Regions from separate parts of the Thiobacillus sedimenti genome, predicted to be linked through region 2. Evidence: predicted binding sites of a transcription regulator. Region 2 holds the regulator's gene; each other region holds the start of a gene.
What was found. The regulator sigma-54, encoded in region 2, starts transcription at its own class of promoters, with help from an activator protein. The targets are predictions, from matches to a motif close to TGGCACNNTTCCTGCT.
Positions count from the first base shown of each region.

Region 1 (3,665 bases), 1.2 Mb from region 2:
GAGGCCGGGCGGCCTTGATCGACACCCACGGAGGAACACACCGATGACCCTGACCTACGAGAATTTTGCGAGCGCGCAATCGTTTTTCCTGTGGTCGACCTTTGGCATCGCCCTGATCATGGGCGCGGTCGTCAACAAGACCAACTTCTGCACCATGGGGGCCGTCTCCGACTGGGTCAACATGGGCGACACCGGCCGCCTGCGCGCCTGGGGGTTCGCGATCGCGGTCGCCGTGCTGGGCGTGATGGGTCTCGAGGCGGCCGGCCTGGTGGACGTCACCAACACCTTCCCGCCCTACCGCCAGACCTCGCTGCCGTGGCTGGAGAGCCTGCTCGGCGGCCTGATGTTCGGCATCGGCATGACGCTCGCCTCGGGATGCGGCAACAAGGCGCTGATCCGGATCGGCGGCGGCAACCTGAAGTCGATCATGGTGTTCGTGATCATCGGCGTGATCGCCTATTTCATGGTCAACCCCTTCCCGGGCAGCGACAAGACGCTTTATTCGACCCTGTTCTATCCCTGGACCCGCCCGGCCGCGCTCTCGCTCGCCACCCACCAGGATCTCGGCTCGCTGCTGTTCGGCGACAAGGCCGCCACCGGCCGCATCGTGTCGGGCGCCGTGGTCGGCGGCCTGCTGCTGGTGTGGGTGTTCAAGTCGGCCGACTTCCGCGGCAGCTTCGACAACATCCTCGGCGGCCTCGTGGTGGGTCTGGCCGTGCTCGCCGCGTGGTACGTGACCAGCAACGTGCGGATCAACGCCGACGGCGAGATGATGTCGCTGCAGGCCTACGTGCAGAACTGGGACTTCTATTCGCCCGCCGATGCCGTGCGTCCGGCCGACGCCGCGCCGCTCTCGCCGCAGTCCTTCACCTTCATCAATCCGATGGGACAGGCGCTGGGCTACGCCGCGGGCAAGTTCAACCATACCCTGCTCACGTTCGGCGTCATGGCGCTGGTCGGCGTGCTCGCCGGCTCGCTGCTGTGGTCGCTGCTGTCGCGCAGCTTCCGCATCGAGTGGTTCGCCTCGTTCCGCGACTTCGTCACCCACCTCGTCGGCGCCGTCCTGATGGGCTTCGGCGGCGTGCTGGGAATGGGATGCACGATCGGGCAGGGCATCACCGGCGTCTCCACGCTGGCCGTGTCGTCCTTCATCGTCCTGGCCTCGATCATCGCCGGCGCCGCACTCACGATGAAGGTGCAGTACTACCTGATGATGCGTTCATGAGGCCGACGCCAGTGGCCGGCCAGCGACGCGTTTCTCATGCAAAAAATGCGCGCGCCACTTTACCCGGATCGAGAGCTTCGGCTATAATCTCGGGCTTTCGCGGGTAGGGCTTCTGCCGTCAGGCAGCGGTTCAAATCCCGGGGTCGGTAGCTCAGCCGGTAGAGCAGCGGACTTTTAATCCGTTGGTCGCGAGTTCGAATCTCGCCCGACCCACCAGTATCCAAGCGGCCTGCAGCGATGCAGGCCGTTTTGCTTTTGGCGGACGCGATGTCTCCGCTCCGCTTCCCGGCAGTCCACGCCGCAAACGCATGCAAGCCGCCGGGCTGCGGGAGGCTGGTGGCGGCTCATGGGGCCGCCCTGGGTGACGAAAATTGTCAGCTGCTGCCGGTTAGGGGCAGGCGGTGCGCGCCCGGATGCGCCGCAAGGGGGCAAGTCCTTCCACCAGCGCGCGATGCCGCAGCGCGCGGGTGCAAGGGCTGGCGCGCGATTCGGGGAGGTTTCCGGGAAAATTGGGAGCCGCCCCTAAAGTTGGCACGGCGACTGCTCGTTAAAGCTCCAGACACGGGAGGCTCGTGTTCATCTTGCCCAACCAAAGGAGATTTGACATGCGTAAAGCTCAACAAGGTTTCACCCTCATCGAACTGATGATCGTCGTGGCGATCATCGGTATTCTGGCGGCGATCGCTATTCCCTCATATCAAAACTATACTCGCAAGGCGCGTTTTTCCGAGGTTGTTCAGGGCGCGTCCGCAGTCAAGCTTGCAGTGGAAACCTGCTTCCAGGATCAGGGAACGCTGGCCAACTGTGGCGCCGGATCCAACGGCGTTCCTGGCCTGACGACTGCCGCTGGTGCGAATCCCACCACCGTTGACACAGGGTCGGGCGTGACGGCGAATAGCGCCGCATCCGTGACTATTACGATGATTGCCAAGTCGAGCGATAGCGTCCTGAACGGTCTGACGTATATTCTGACGGGCACGCCGGGCGCCGCGGGTTCCAACAATGCAATTTCCTGGGGAAAAAGTGGCACCTGTGTGACGGCCACCGGCGGACCGTTTTGCTGATTGTTTTGAGTTCTGTAACAAAGAAGCCGCTCTCGAGCGGCTTTTTTCTTTCTTCGCGATATCCACCTGAGGCGGGTCATTGCGTTAGCGTTTGTCTGGATTCACTCAAGGGTGGGCGTGCATTGAGTCTGGTCGCGCATAATGCCTACATTAAGCCAACGGCCATTTAATTGAGCTTTACTCATGCGCTTGAAACTTCCCACTGATCCGATTTACGTGATCCTGATTGGCGCGACCGTCGCCTCTGGTTTTGTGTTCGTTGGCGCAGCCTTGACGGGGCTGCTATTGCTGATCTGGGTGGCCTTGGTATTGAGGCGGACATTCGCCTGTGGTCGTTGGCCGGTCTACCCCATGAGCGTGTGGATGCTGGTCTATCTGGCTTGGCTGGCGGTTGTTACTGTGTCGAGCGCCGCAGCGAACGTCAGTTGGTTGACGTCCTGGGTGCTAGCCGGGTTGCCGATTGCCTACCTTGCTTGGGGCATAACCCGCAATTCCACGAAGATCTGGAACGCCTTGCGCGTTGTTTTGCTGTTGACTGGCCCGGTGTTTGCGCTGTGGGGGCTTGGGCAGGTAATTTCCGGCTTTGGCAACGGCCAGCCCATCGGACCCTTGGTCGACAAGAATGCCTTTGCGGCGCTGCTGAATCTGTTCTGGTTCATGGGCAGCGCTCACTTCATTGGAAGAGTAAGTGATCGTGGCCCGTATTGGCGCTTGGTTCCGGCGGCACTGGGGTTGCTATTAATCGCGATGACGCTGTTTGCGGCTGAATCGCGCGGCGCAACGCTGACCTGGCTGCTATTGATGCCCATCCTCTTGTGGGCCGGATACCGAAATACGCGGAACAAACCAGCACTCGTTTTTGTGCTGGCGATTGCGCTGACGGGCTATACGGGGGCCGCCACTCTGCTGGGGTTGAACGTGGGGCACCGCACGCTGAACCTCGAGGCGGATGCCTCGGCCAGCGCACGTCTGCACTTATGGAAATCGGCTGCCCTGATTGCGCGTGATCACCCAATCGCCGGAACAGGTTGGGGAACTTTTGCGGCTCAGTATCCTGCGTACCGCGATCCGCGAGAAAACACCACCGCCGGCAGGTATGCGCACAATGATTACATTCAGCTCACGGCAGAGGGAGGCGTCCCTGCTCTAGTCCTGATGCTCGGAATCTTCGCAGGTTTAGTTGTGCAATTGAAACGCAGCGTGGCAACGAAGCCTAATTCACATGCGATGGAGGCTACCGGACTATTGCTGGCGGTGCTGGCCTTGTTCATCCATGCCAGCCTGAATTTCATTTTTTACTTCGCTTTCATGAATGTTCTGGCGGGATTGTTGGCTGCCCGTGCTGTTCAGCTCAGCACCACGACGGAGGTTGTTCA
Region 1 is NZ_CP141769.1:2,404,679-2,408,343, reverse strand. It holds gene VA613_RS12025 (YeeE/YedE family protein) at 44-1,225, shown strand; tRNA gene VA613_RS12020 (tRNA-Lys) at 1,366-1,441, shown strand; gene VA613_RS12015 (pilin) at 1,831-2,289, shown strand; gene VA613_RS12010 (O-antigen ligase family protein) at 2,473-3,665, shown strand, end outside.
Region 1: the regulator sigma-54 is predicted to act here: its motif matches at 1,755-1,770, upstream of VA613_RS12015 (pilin).

Region 2 (3,665 bases):
AGCGTCACCGGCTGGTTGTCCGGGGCATCGAATTCGAGCGGCGTCTTGAGCCGGTAGAAGGCGCCGCATGCGTCCTTCAGGCCCTTGATGCGCCCGTGCGGGATCGCGATGCCGTGGCCGAGCGCGGTCGATCCGAGGCGTTCGCGTTCGAAGAGGCTGGTGAAGATGTCGGCGGCCTTGAGGCCGCGGGTCTGGGCGAACAGGTCCGCCGCGTGTTCGAACAGCTTCTTCTTGCTGGTGAAGCTGATATCCAGCAAGGTCGTGTCGGGAGCGATGAGAGGGGCGATTAGGTTCATGCCTGTGCGCGGCCGGGGAAGGGGGAGTCCGGCTGCTGCGGATTATACGCCCGAAGGCCGGCGAGGGGCCTTCGGGGGCCGGGTGCGCGGCCGTCAGGCGGGCGTTTCCGAGGGCCGATGCTTCAGCCCGCCGCCCTCCTGATGGACGTCGGAGGTCTTCTCCTTGTGCCGGACGATCTGGCGATCCAGCTTGTCGGCGAGCAGATCGATCGCGGCATACATGTTGCCGTCCTCGCTGTGGGCATGAAAGTCATGCCCTTTGACGTGCAGGTTGGCTTCGACCCTGTGCACCAGCTTTTCCACCTGCATGATCACGCTGACATTGATGACGTGGTCGAAGTGGCGCTTGACACGGTCAAGCTTGTCGGCCACGTACCCGCGGATGGCCGGGGTCACGTCCAGATGATGGCCGGAAATCGTCAAATTCATAGCGCCTCCTTGGTCTGCATGGAAGAACCGGAAGGCGATCCACGATCGGGCTTCCGGGGGCGATCGAACACGCCCGATTTGATTGTGGGACGAAAGCGCGGTGCGTTCAAGCGCATTCCCGGCAGCCGGACGCGACGGCCGGAAACGCCAGCCGGATCACAGCGCCCGGCGCATGTTGGCGGGCGGAATCTGCAGCGACTCGCGGTATTTGGCGACCGTGCGGCGCGCCACCACGATGCCCTGCTGCCCGAGCACCTCGGCGAGCTGGCCGTCGGACAGCGGCTTCCTGGCATTCTCGGCCGCAACCAGCTGCTTGATCAGGGCGCGGATGGCCGTCGACGAACAGGCGCCGCCACTGTCGGTGGCGACGTGGCTGCCGAAGAAATATTTCAGTTCGTACAGGCCGCGCGGCGTCATCATGTATTTCTGCGTGGTGACGCGGGAGATGGTCGACTCGTGCAAGTCGACGGCTTCGGCGATTTCGCGCAGCACCAGCGGGCGCATCGCGACCTCGCCGTGCTCGAAGAACTGCTTCTGGCGGTCGACGATGGCCTGGGAGACGCGCAGGATCGTGTCGAAGCGCTGCTGCACGTTCTTGATCAGCCAGCGCGCCTCCTGCAGCTGGCTGGCAAGCTGGCTGCCGCCGGCTTCACGGTGGCGGGCCAGGATGTCGGCATAGACGCGATTGACGCGCAGCTTGGGCATGGCGTCGGCGTTGAGGCTGGCGATCCACATGCCCTTGACCTTGCGCACGTAGACATCGGGGATGACGTAGTGCGTCTCGTCGCGCCCGAAGGCCGTGCCGGGCCGCGGGTTGAGCGACAGGATCAGCGCGCGCGCGGTGCGCAGGGTGGCGTCGTCGATGCCGAGCATCTTCTTCAGCTTCCCCACGTCGCGGGCCGCGAGCAGATCCAGGTAATGCGTCGTCAGCCGCATCGCCGCGTCGCGCGCCGGCGTGTCCGCGGGCAGGGCGCGCAGCTGGAGCGTCAGGCACTCGGCCAGGCTGCGCGCGCCGACGCCGGTCGGGTCCATGTTCTGCAGGTGCTTGAGCGCCGTCTCGAGTTCCTCGGGTTCGAGGTCCTCGATCTCGCCCGTGAGGCTGGCGGCGATGTCCTCCAGCGGCTGGGTCAGGAAGCCCGCCTCGTCCAGGTCGTCGATCAGCGCGGCGACCAGGGTGCGGTCGCGCAGCGTGAGCGGGCTGACGATCAGCTGGTTGAACAGGTGCTCGCGGAGGGTCGCGCCGGAGATGGCGCCGTGGGCGAAATCGCTGTCTTCCTCGTCGCCGCTCGCGGCGCTGTAGTCGTTCCAGTCGGCCTCGTCGAGGGCCGTGGAGGGCTCGCCTTCCGGATGGTCGGGCTGGGCCGCCTCCGTCGTGCCCTGACCTTCGGCCTCGCCCGCAGCGGCGCCCGCCTCGTCCGGCGTCGCATAGGCGGACTCATCCTCGTCCTCGCGCTCGAGGAGGGGATTGTCCTGCAGCATCTGCTCGAGTTCCTGGTTGAGTTCCAGCGTCGACAGCTGCAGCAGTCGGATCGACTGCTGCAGCTGGGGCGTCAGCGTGAGATGTTGCCCAAGCTTGAGTTGAAGACTGTGTTTCATGAAACTTGACTACGGCAAGAAGCATGCCGACTTGAGCCAAGTTTAGCGCGATTCGATTTCCGGGGGGCGGAATCAGAGGCGGAAATTTTCGCCGAGGTACACCCTGCGGGCGTTGTCGTCCTGAATGATCACCTCGGGCGTCCCCGCGATCAGCACCCGACCTTCGCTGATGATGTAGGCACGGTTGCAGATGCCGAGCGTTTCGCGCACGTTGTGGTCGGTGATCAGCACGCCGATGTCGCGCTCGACGAGGAAATGCACGAGCTTCTGGATGTCGAGGACGGCGATCGGGTCGACGCCGGCAAACGGTTCGTCGAGCAGGATGAAGCGCGGGTTGATCGCCAGCGCGCGCGCGATTTCCACGCGCCGGCGCTCGCCGCCGGAGAGGCTGACGGCGGAGGCCTCGCGCAGGTGGGCGATATGCAGGTCCTCCAGCAGGTTCTCGAGATGCTCCTCGCGTTCGGCCTTGCCGTAGGGCTTCAGTTCGAGAATGGCGCGGATGTTTTCCTCCACCGTCATCTTGCGGAAGATCGACGGCTCCTGCGGCAGGTAGGAGAGGCCCAGCCGGGCGCGCTGATGGATCGGCATGTGGGTGAGGTCGTGCGAATCCATCTGGACCGTGCCGCCGTCGGCCGCGACCAGTCCGACCACCATGTAGAAGCAGGTGGTCTTGCCGGCACCGTTGGGCCCGAGCAGGCCGACGACCTCGCCGCTCTTGACCTCGAACGACACGTCGTGGACGACGGTGCGCTTGCCGTACGTCTTGCGCAGGCCCTGGGCGATGATCTCGCTCATGGCTTCGCGGGCGGCTGGGGCGCAGTACGCGGCTTCGGACGGATGACGGCGCGCACCCGTCCGCTCGGCGTCTTCGCGCCGGGCTGGCCGACGACCTTGTAGAACTCGGTGTTGGCGTTGTACGAAATCTGGGCACCGCGCAGTTCGTCGCCGCCGCGCCGCAGCATGGCCTGCCCGATCAGTTCGAGCTGGCTGGTTGCGCCGTCATAGTCGATGCGGTCGGCGAAGCCCTCGATGTATTCGTCGCGGCCGTCCATCTTCTGGCGGAATGCCACCGGACGGCCGGTGGCGCTAACCTTGTCGAGTCCGTCCGCGGTCTGGGTCACCTGCACCCGGTCGGCGCGCAGCAGCATCGTCCCCTGGCTCAACACCACGTTGCCCTGGTAGACGCTGACCTTGTGGATGTCGTCGAGGGTGACGGTGTCGGCCTCGAGGTTCACCGGCTTGTCGCGGTCGGCCTTCTCGGCATGGGCGGCACTCGCCATCAGGCCGGCGAACAGGGCCGCGCAGAGGCGTGTTCTGGATCGTTTCATGGGTCAGCCTTTCCCG
Region 2 is NZ_CP141769.1:616,576-620,240, forward strand. It holds gene VA613_RS03010 (PTS sugar transporter subunit IIA) at 1-296, opposite strand, end outside; gene hpf (ribosome hibernation-promoting factor, HPF/YfiA family) at 390-725, opposite strand; gene VA613_RS03020 (RNA polymerase factor sigma-54) at 882-2,321, opposite strand; gene lptB (LPS export ABC transporter ATP-binding protein) at 2,394-3,116, opposite strand; gene lptA (lipopolysaccharide transport periplasmic protein LptA) at 3,113-3,649, opposite strand; gene lptC (LPS export ABC transporter periplasmic protein LptC) at 3,653-3,665, opposite strand, start outside.

Region 3 (3,665 bases), 1.1 Mb from region 2:
CGGCCGGTACGCCCGCCGCATCAGGTCCCGAAGTGCGCCCGTCCGGCGAAGCGCCCGGCCCGCCCGAGGCGGCGAAGCGCGAATCCGACCCCTACCTCGCGGGGCTCGACAAGAAGCTGGTCGAACTGCGCATCAAGCGCACGATGCTGCTGCTGAAATACACCCGGCAACACCCCGACGTGGTCCAGGTCGACCGCGAAATCGAGCGGCTGCGGGCGGAACGCCGCAGGCACCTGAAGCAGCTGGAAAAGAAAGGCTGAACGCGCCTACCAGTTGGTCTCGCGTTCGGCGGTGGCGGACACCTTGTGGATGCTGAGGTCGGCACCGTTGTACTCCTCTTCGGGGTCAAGCCGCAGGCCGACGAAACGCTTCAGCAGCCCGTACACGACGAAGCTGCCGCCCGCCGCGATGACGAGGCCGCCCAAGGTGCCGACAACTTGCGCGGCCAGGCTCACCCCGCCGATCCCACCGAGCGCCCTGGCGCCGAAGATGCCGGCCGCAATGCCGCCCCACGCCCCGCACAGACCGTGAAGCGGCCAGACCCCGAGCACGTCGTCGATCTTCCACTTGTTCTGCGTGACCATGAACATCCACACGAACAGCGTCCCGGCAATCGCGCCGGTCGCCAGCGCACCGAGCGGATGCATCAGGTCGGAGCCCGCACACACGGCGACCAGCCCGGCCAAGGGACCGTTGTGGATGAAGCCCGGGTCGTTGCGCCCGATCACCAGCGCGGCCAGCGTGCCGCCCACCATCGCCATCAGCGAATTGACGGCCACCAGGCCCGACACCGCCTCGATCATCTGCGCCGACATCACGTTGAAGCCGAACCAGCCCACGGTCAGGATCCAGGCGCCCAGCGCCAGGAACGGAATGTTCGAGGGCGGATGGGCGGACATCAGGCCATCCCGCGTATAGCGCCCCCGGCGCGCGCCGAGCAGCAGGACCGCGGGGAGGGCGATCCATCCGCCCACCGCATGCACCACGACGGAGCCGGCAAAATCGTGGAACCTGGCGCCGGTCATGCCCGCAAGCCATTCCTGGATGCCGTAGTTGCCGTTCCATACGATCCCCTCGTAGAAGGGATACACCAGGCCGACCAGCATGAAGGTCGCGGCGAGCTGCGGGTTGAAGCGCGCGCGCTCGGCGATGCCGCCCGAGACGATGGCGGGGATCGCGGCCGCAAAGGTGAGCAGGAAGAAGAACTTGACCAGCGCATAGCCATTGTGGGCGGAAAGGGTCTGCGCGCCGGTGAAGAAATTGACGCCGTAGGCGATGCTGTAGCCGATGAAGAAATAGGCGATGGTGGAAACCGAGAAGTCGGTGAGGATCTTCACCAGCGCATTGACTTGGTTCTTCTTGCGAACCGTGCCGAGCTCCAGGAACGCGAACCCCGCATGCATGGCGAGCACCATGATGCCGCCCAGCAAGACGAACAATACGTCACTGCCTGATTTCAACGCTTCCATCCCTTGCCTCCGAGCAAACGTCGCCTTGTCAAAGCAAACAACGTTCCATCGCGGCAAGTCCTTGATTCGCGGAGCAAGGCTGGTGCATCAGGCTGGCGCGCCGCACCATGGCGGTGCATGCGCCGGGGTGGGCGCACCGCCTCAGTGCATCATTTGGCTTCGCCGTTGCCTATGCTGCCCTGCTCGGCCTCGATGCGATCGAATTCGTGGTCCATGTCCGCATCGCTCATGGGGACATAGTCGGCCGCGGTTGCGGGTACCGGCTTGGTGATGGCCGCCGCCACGAGGATCCCCAACTCATACAAGAGCCAGAGCGGCGTCGCCAGCATGAATTGCGAAACCACGTCGGGCGGGGTGAAGATCGCGCCGACGACGAAGGCGCCGACGATGACGTAGGGGCGGATCTCGCGCAACTTGGCGACCGACACCATGCCCATCTTCACCAGCAGCACGACCGCGATGGGGACCTCGAACGTGATTCCGAACGCCATGAACATGGTCAGCACGAAGTCGAGATATTTGCCGATGTCGGTCATCATCGCCACGCCAGCCGGAGTGACGCTGACGATGAAGTGAAAAACCAGCGGAAAGACGAGGAAATAGGCAAAGGACATTCCCGTCAGGAAGAGAATCACGCTCGCGACCACGAGCGGCACGGCAAAGCGCTTTTCATGCTGGTAGAGGCCAGGCGCGACGAATGCCCACGCCTGGTAGAAGACCCACGGCAACGTGATCAGGAAGGCCGCCATCAGCGTGACCTTCATCGGCACGAAGAACGGCGTGGTGATCTCGGTGGCGATCATCTGCCCGCCCTTCGGCAATGCCGCCAGCAAGGGGCTCGCGAGCAGGCCATAGATGTCCTTCGCCCAGGGGAACAGGCAGATGAAGACGACGACGACGGCTGCCACGGCGCGCAGCAGCCGGTCGCGCATTTCGATCAGGTGCGAGATGAAGGATTCTTCGACTTCGCTCATGCGGGCTTGTCCGTGGCCTGGCTGCGGGCTACCTCGCCGGTGCCGTGCGGCGTGCGGCCGGCATTCTGATCGGGTTCATCCAGCGGCAGGCACTGCTGGAGCGTCTGCGGGGGCGCCGCAATTTGCGGCTCGCCGCCGCCGGGCGGCAGCTCGGCCTCCCCTGGCGTTTCGCTTGATGCGTGCTCCGTCACCGCAGCCTTCACGGAGGCGAATTCGTCGCGGAGATAGTCGTCGACCACCGTCGCCTGCTGCTGGACGCCCGACGCCGCCGACTCGATCGACTCCTTGAAGCTCTGGCCGGCGCGACGGAGCTCGTCGAGTTCGACCTCGCGGCTGATGTCCGCCTTCACCGTCGAGACGTAGCGCTGCAGACGGCCGTAGAGATGCCCGGCCGTGCGGGCCACCTTGGGTAGCCGCTCGGGGCCGATGACGATCAGCGCGACGACGCCGATGACGACCAGTTCAGAAAATCCGATATCGAACATAGGAAGGGCGCACGGAAATGCCGGGCCGGCGAGGCAGACGCAGGATGCCCGAGGCGCCCTCGCCGCTCCGCCCGTCCCGTCAGGACTGCTGCTTGTCCTTCACCTCGGCATCGATGGTATGCCCGCCTTCGCTCTTTTCGTTGAGCTTCGGCGTGTCTTCCCGCATGCCTTCCTTGAATCCCTTGACCGCGCCGCCAAGGTCGCTGCCGATGTTGCGCAGCTTCTTGGTGCCGAAAATCATCATCACGATGACCAGGACGATCAGCCAATGCCAGATGCTAAAGCTGCCCATGTTGATTCTCCTCTTGCGTTAACTGCGGCGCACGGGGTCGCCGCCGCCAAATACGTGGATGTGGACGTGGAATACTTCCTGCCCGCCGCCCCGCCCGGTGTTGATGAGGGTCTTGAACCCGCTGTCCAGCCCCTGCTCCTTTGCCAGGCGCGGCGCCAGCAGGAGCATCCTGCCCAGCAGCCGTTCATGCTCGGGCGCACAGTCCGCCAGCGAGGCCACATGCGCCTTCGGGATAATCAGGAAGTGTACGCGCGCGAACGGGTGGATGTCGTGGAACGCGAGCACTTCGTCATCTTCGTAGACCTTGCTGCTCGGGATCTCTCCGGCGACGATCTTGCAGAAAATGCAGTCACTCATTTCGATTCGCCTTCTCGACCAGTCCGGACAGTCCCTCGCGACGGGCCAGCTCGTTCAGCACGTCAGCCGGCTTCAGACCTTTGTGCGC
Region 3 is NZ_CP141769.1:1,755,108-1,758,772, forward strand. It holds gene VA613_RS08600 (serine/threonine-protein kinase) at 1-260, shown strand, start outside; gene VA613_RS08605 (ammonium transporter) at 267-1,469, opposite strand; gene tatC (twin-arginine translocase subunit TatC) at 1,619-2,443, opposite strand; gene tatB (Sec-independent protein translocase protein TatB) at 2,440-2,928, opposite strand; gene tatA (Sec-independent protein translocase subunit TatA) at 3,008-3,220, opposite strand; gene VA613_RS08625 (histidine triad nucleotide-binding protein) at 3,239-3,577, opposite strand; gene VA613_RS08630 (phosphoribosyl-ATP diphosphatase) at 3,570-3,665, opposite strand, start outside.
Region 3: the regulator sigma-54 is predicted to act here: its motif matches at 1,502-1,517, upstream of VA613_RS08605 (ammonium transporter).

Region 4 (3,665 bases), 960 kb from region 2:
TGCTGCTGCAGCGTGGCGCGCAATTTGTTCACGCGGTTGGCGTAGGAGGCATCGGTCGCGCGTTCGCCCGGCTGCAGCCGTTCGCCGAGCTTGAGCTGGCGGCGCGCCTCGTCGGCGTCGCGCTGCTCGCTTGCGATCTCGTCCTGCAGCACCTGGCGCCGCACATCGTCACGCCGTTTCTGGGTGGCCGGGTCGATGCGAGGAAAGCCGGCCGGACTCGGCGCGTACGAGGCGCGCTTGGCGGCATTGCCCTTGCCCGGCACCGGACCGGGCGCACCCGGCAAGTCGACGCGCCTGGCGCCCTTGCGGTAGACATCGGTGAAGGTGACCTGGCCGTTCTCGTCGACGTACTTGTAGATTTCCGCCTGCGCGGAAGCAGACAGCAGCAATCCGAACAGCAGGAACAGGCGTGCGGTGGGCATGAGTCGGAAGAGTTTAGCGTACCCGATAGCTAACGGACAGGCGCGGGCGATCTTGATAGGCAGCGCATCCGGCACGGGAGGTCCAGACAAACGCCCCAAATAAAAAGGGGCAGCCGAAGCTGCCCCTTGTGCTGCGTGCGCCCCGCTTACAGCGAGTAGTACATCGCGAATTCGACCGGATGCGTGGTCATGCGGAACTTGGTGACCTCCTCCATCTTCAGCGTGATGTAGGCGTCGATCATGTCGTTGGTGAACACGCCGCCACGGGTCAGGAACTCGCGGTCCTTGTCGAGCTCTTCCAGCGCCATTTCCAGGCTGTGGCACACCTTCGGGATCTTCGCGTCCTCTTCCGGCGGCAGGTCGTAGAGATCCTTGTCGCCCGGATCGCCGGGGTGGATCTTGTTCTGGATGCCGTCGAGGCCGGCCATCATCAGCGCGGCGAACGCCAGGTAGGGGTTGGCGGTGGGATCCGGGAAACGCACCTCGATGCGGCGGGCCTTCTCGCTGGCGGCGATCGGAATGCGGATCGAGGCGGAGCGGTTGCGCGCCGAGTAGGCCAGCATCACCGGGGCTTCGAAGCCGGGGACCAGACGCTTGTACGAGTTGGTCGACGGGTTGGTGATCGCGTTCAGCGCCTTGGCGTGCTTGATCACGCCGCCGATGTAGTACAGCGCGGTCTCGGACAGGCCGGCGTAACCGTTGCCGGCGAACATGTTCTTGCCGTCCTTCCACAGCGACATGTGCACGTGCATGCCGGAGCCGTTGTCGCCGACGATCGGCTTGGGCATGAAGGTCGCGGTCTTGCCGTAGGCGTGGGCGACGTTGTGCACGATGTACTTGAGGATCTGGGTCCAGTCGGCGCGCTTGGTCAGCGTGTTGAACACGGTGCCGATCTCGCACTGGCCGGCGGTCGCCACTTCGTGGTGGAACACTTCGACCGGCACGCCGGCTTCTTCCAGCGCCATCACCATGGCGGCGCGGATGTCCTGCAGGCTGTCGACCGGGGGCACAGGGAAGTAGCCGCCCTTGACGCCGGGACGATGGCCCGTGTTGCCGTTCTCGAACTTCTCGGCGGACGACCAGGCGGCCTCTTCCGAGTTGATCTTCACGCCGCAGCCCGACATGTTGTCGTGCCAGGTGATCGAGTCGAAGATGAAGAACTCGGGCTCGGGGCCGAAGTAGGCGGTGTCGGCGATGCCGGTCGACTTCAGGTAGGCCTCGGCGCGCTTGGCGACCGAACGCGGATCACGCTCGTAGCCCTTGCCGTCGGACGGCTCGATGACGTCGCAGGTCAGGATCAGGGTGGGCTCGTCGAAGAACGGGTCCATGTAGGCCGAATTCGGGTCGGCCTTCAGCAGCATGTCGGAGGCCTGGATGCCCTTCCAGCCGGCGATCGAGGAGCCGTCGAAGGGGTGGCCGTCCTCGAACCAGTCTTCGGTGACGATGCGCGAGGGAATGGAGACGTGCTGCTCCTTGCCACGCGTATCGGTAAAGCGCAGATCGACGAACTTGATTTCCTCGTCCTTGATTCTCTTGATGACATCGGCCACGGCCATGCTGAATCTCCTTGATACTGAATAAATGGGATGACGAAACGATAGGTAGCGCCCAAGACGAATGCAAACTTAGCAGCAACCGTGCCATGTGTGAAAAGCGGCATCGGGCATTGTGCCACAAGGCCCGGGCGGGAAGATAGGCCGATCCGCGCGTGTCGATCCGCACCAAAACAGCGCCCCCAATTCAGACCACGCACCGTTTTGGTGCGCGTTGCATCGAACAGGCCCTTGGATATACTGAAACGAAACCACCGGAACCGCATCATGGGACGCATCACCGAGCTGCTCGACACCGCCCACAGCCGCAGCCAGGCGAATTCCTGGCCCTATGCCGGCGCGCTGCTGCCCCATGAAGCCCACGAACTGCTGCAACTCGCCCCCGGCGCCCGCCTCGTCGACGTGCGCTCGCGCGCCGAGCTCGAACTCACCGGCACCATCCCCGGCGCGCTCCATGTCGAATGGCAATCCTGGCCCGGCTGGGTGCTGAACCCGCATTTCCTCGCGCAACTCGCGCAGGCGACCGACCCCGAGTCGCTGCTCTTCTTCATCTGCCGCAGCGGACACCGCTCGCACCGCGCCGCCCAGCTCTGCGCCGAATCCGGCCGCAACCACTGCTACAACGTCCTCGAAGGTTTCGAGGGCGACCTCAACAAGACCACCGGCCACCGCAGCGAACTCAACGGCTGGAAGCGGCGCGAGCTGCCCTGGTCGCAAATCTGACCCGCACGCACGCCAACGCGCCATCCGGCGCCGGCAGCGGCTAGAATACGGCCGCCATGACCGACCGCTACGCCGTATTCGGGCACCCGATCGCCCACTCCAAGTCGCCGCTGATCCATGCCGCCTTCGCCCGCCAGACCGGGCAGGACATGACGTACGAGGCCATCCTCGCGCCGCTCGACGGCTTTGCCGCCAGCGTCGCCGCCTTCGCCGCCGCGGGCGGACGCGGCGCCAACGTCACCGTGCCGTTCAAGGAACAGGCCTACCAGCTCGCCGACCGCCTGACGCCGCGCGCCCAGCGCGCGGGGGCGGTCAACACGCTGAAGTTCGAAGCCGGTGGCACCCTCGGCGACAACACCGACGGCGCCGGCCTCGTCGCCGACCTCACGCGCAACCTCAAGCGCACGCTCGCCGGCAAGCGCATCCTGCTGCTCGGCGCCGGCGGCGCCGCGCGCGGCGCCATCGAACCGCTGCTCGACCAGAATCCCGCGGCGCTCGTCGTCGCCAACCGCACCGTCAGCCGCGCCGAGGAACTCGCCGCGCTGTTCGGGCGCGGCGTCGTCGCCAGCGGCTTCGACGGCCTCGACACGCCCTTCGACCTCGTCGTCAACGCCACCGCGGCGAGCCTCGCCGGCGAACTGCCGCCGCTCTCGCCCGCGCTGTTCACCGCCGACACCCTCGCCTACGACATGATGTACGGCCGCGACACGCCCTTCCTCGACTTCGCGCGCCGCCACGGCGCCGCCACCGCCGACGGCCTCGGCATGCTGGTCGAGCAGGCCGCCGAGGCCTTCCTGCTGTGGCGCGGCATGCGCCCCGACACCGCGCCCGTCATCGCGAGCCTGCGCGCAGCATGAGGAAACTGTTCGGCTGGATCGGCAAGGGCATCGCCGCCGCGATCGTCCTCGTGCTGCTGTACCAGGCGTGGCTGTTCGCCCATGTGCTGTGGTGGATCGACCACAACCCC
Region 4 is NZ_CP141769.1:2,668,951-2,672,615, forward strand. It holds gene VA613_RS13345 (DUF4124 domain-containing protein) at 1-422, opposite strand, end outside; gene glnA (type I glutamate--ammonia ligase) at 569-1,978, opposite strand; gene VA613_RS13355 (rhodanese-like domain-containing protein) at 2,243-2,698, shown strand; gene aroE (shikimate dehydrogenase) at 2,755-3,555, shown strand; gene mtgA (monofunctional biosynthetic peptidoglycan transglycosylase) at 3,552-3,665, shown strand, end outside.
Region 4: the regulator sigma-54 is predicted to act here: its motif matches at 2,050-2,065, upstream of glnA (type I glutamate--ammonia ligase).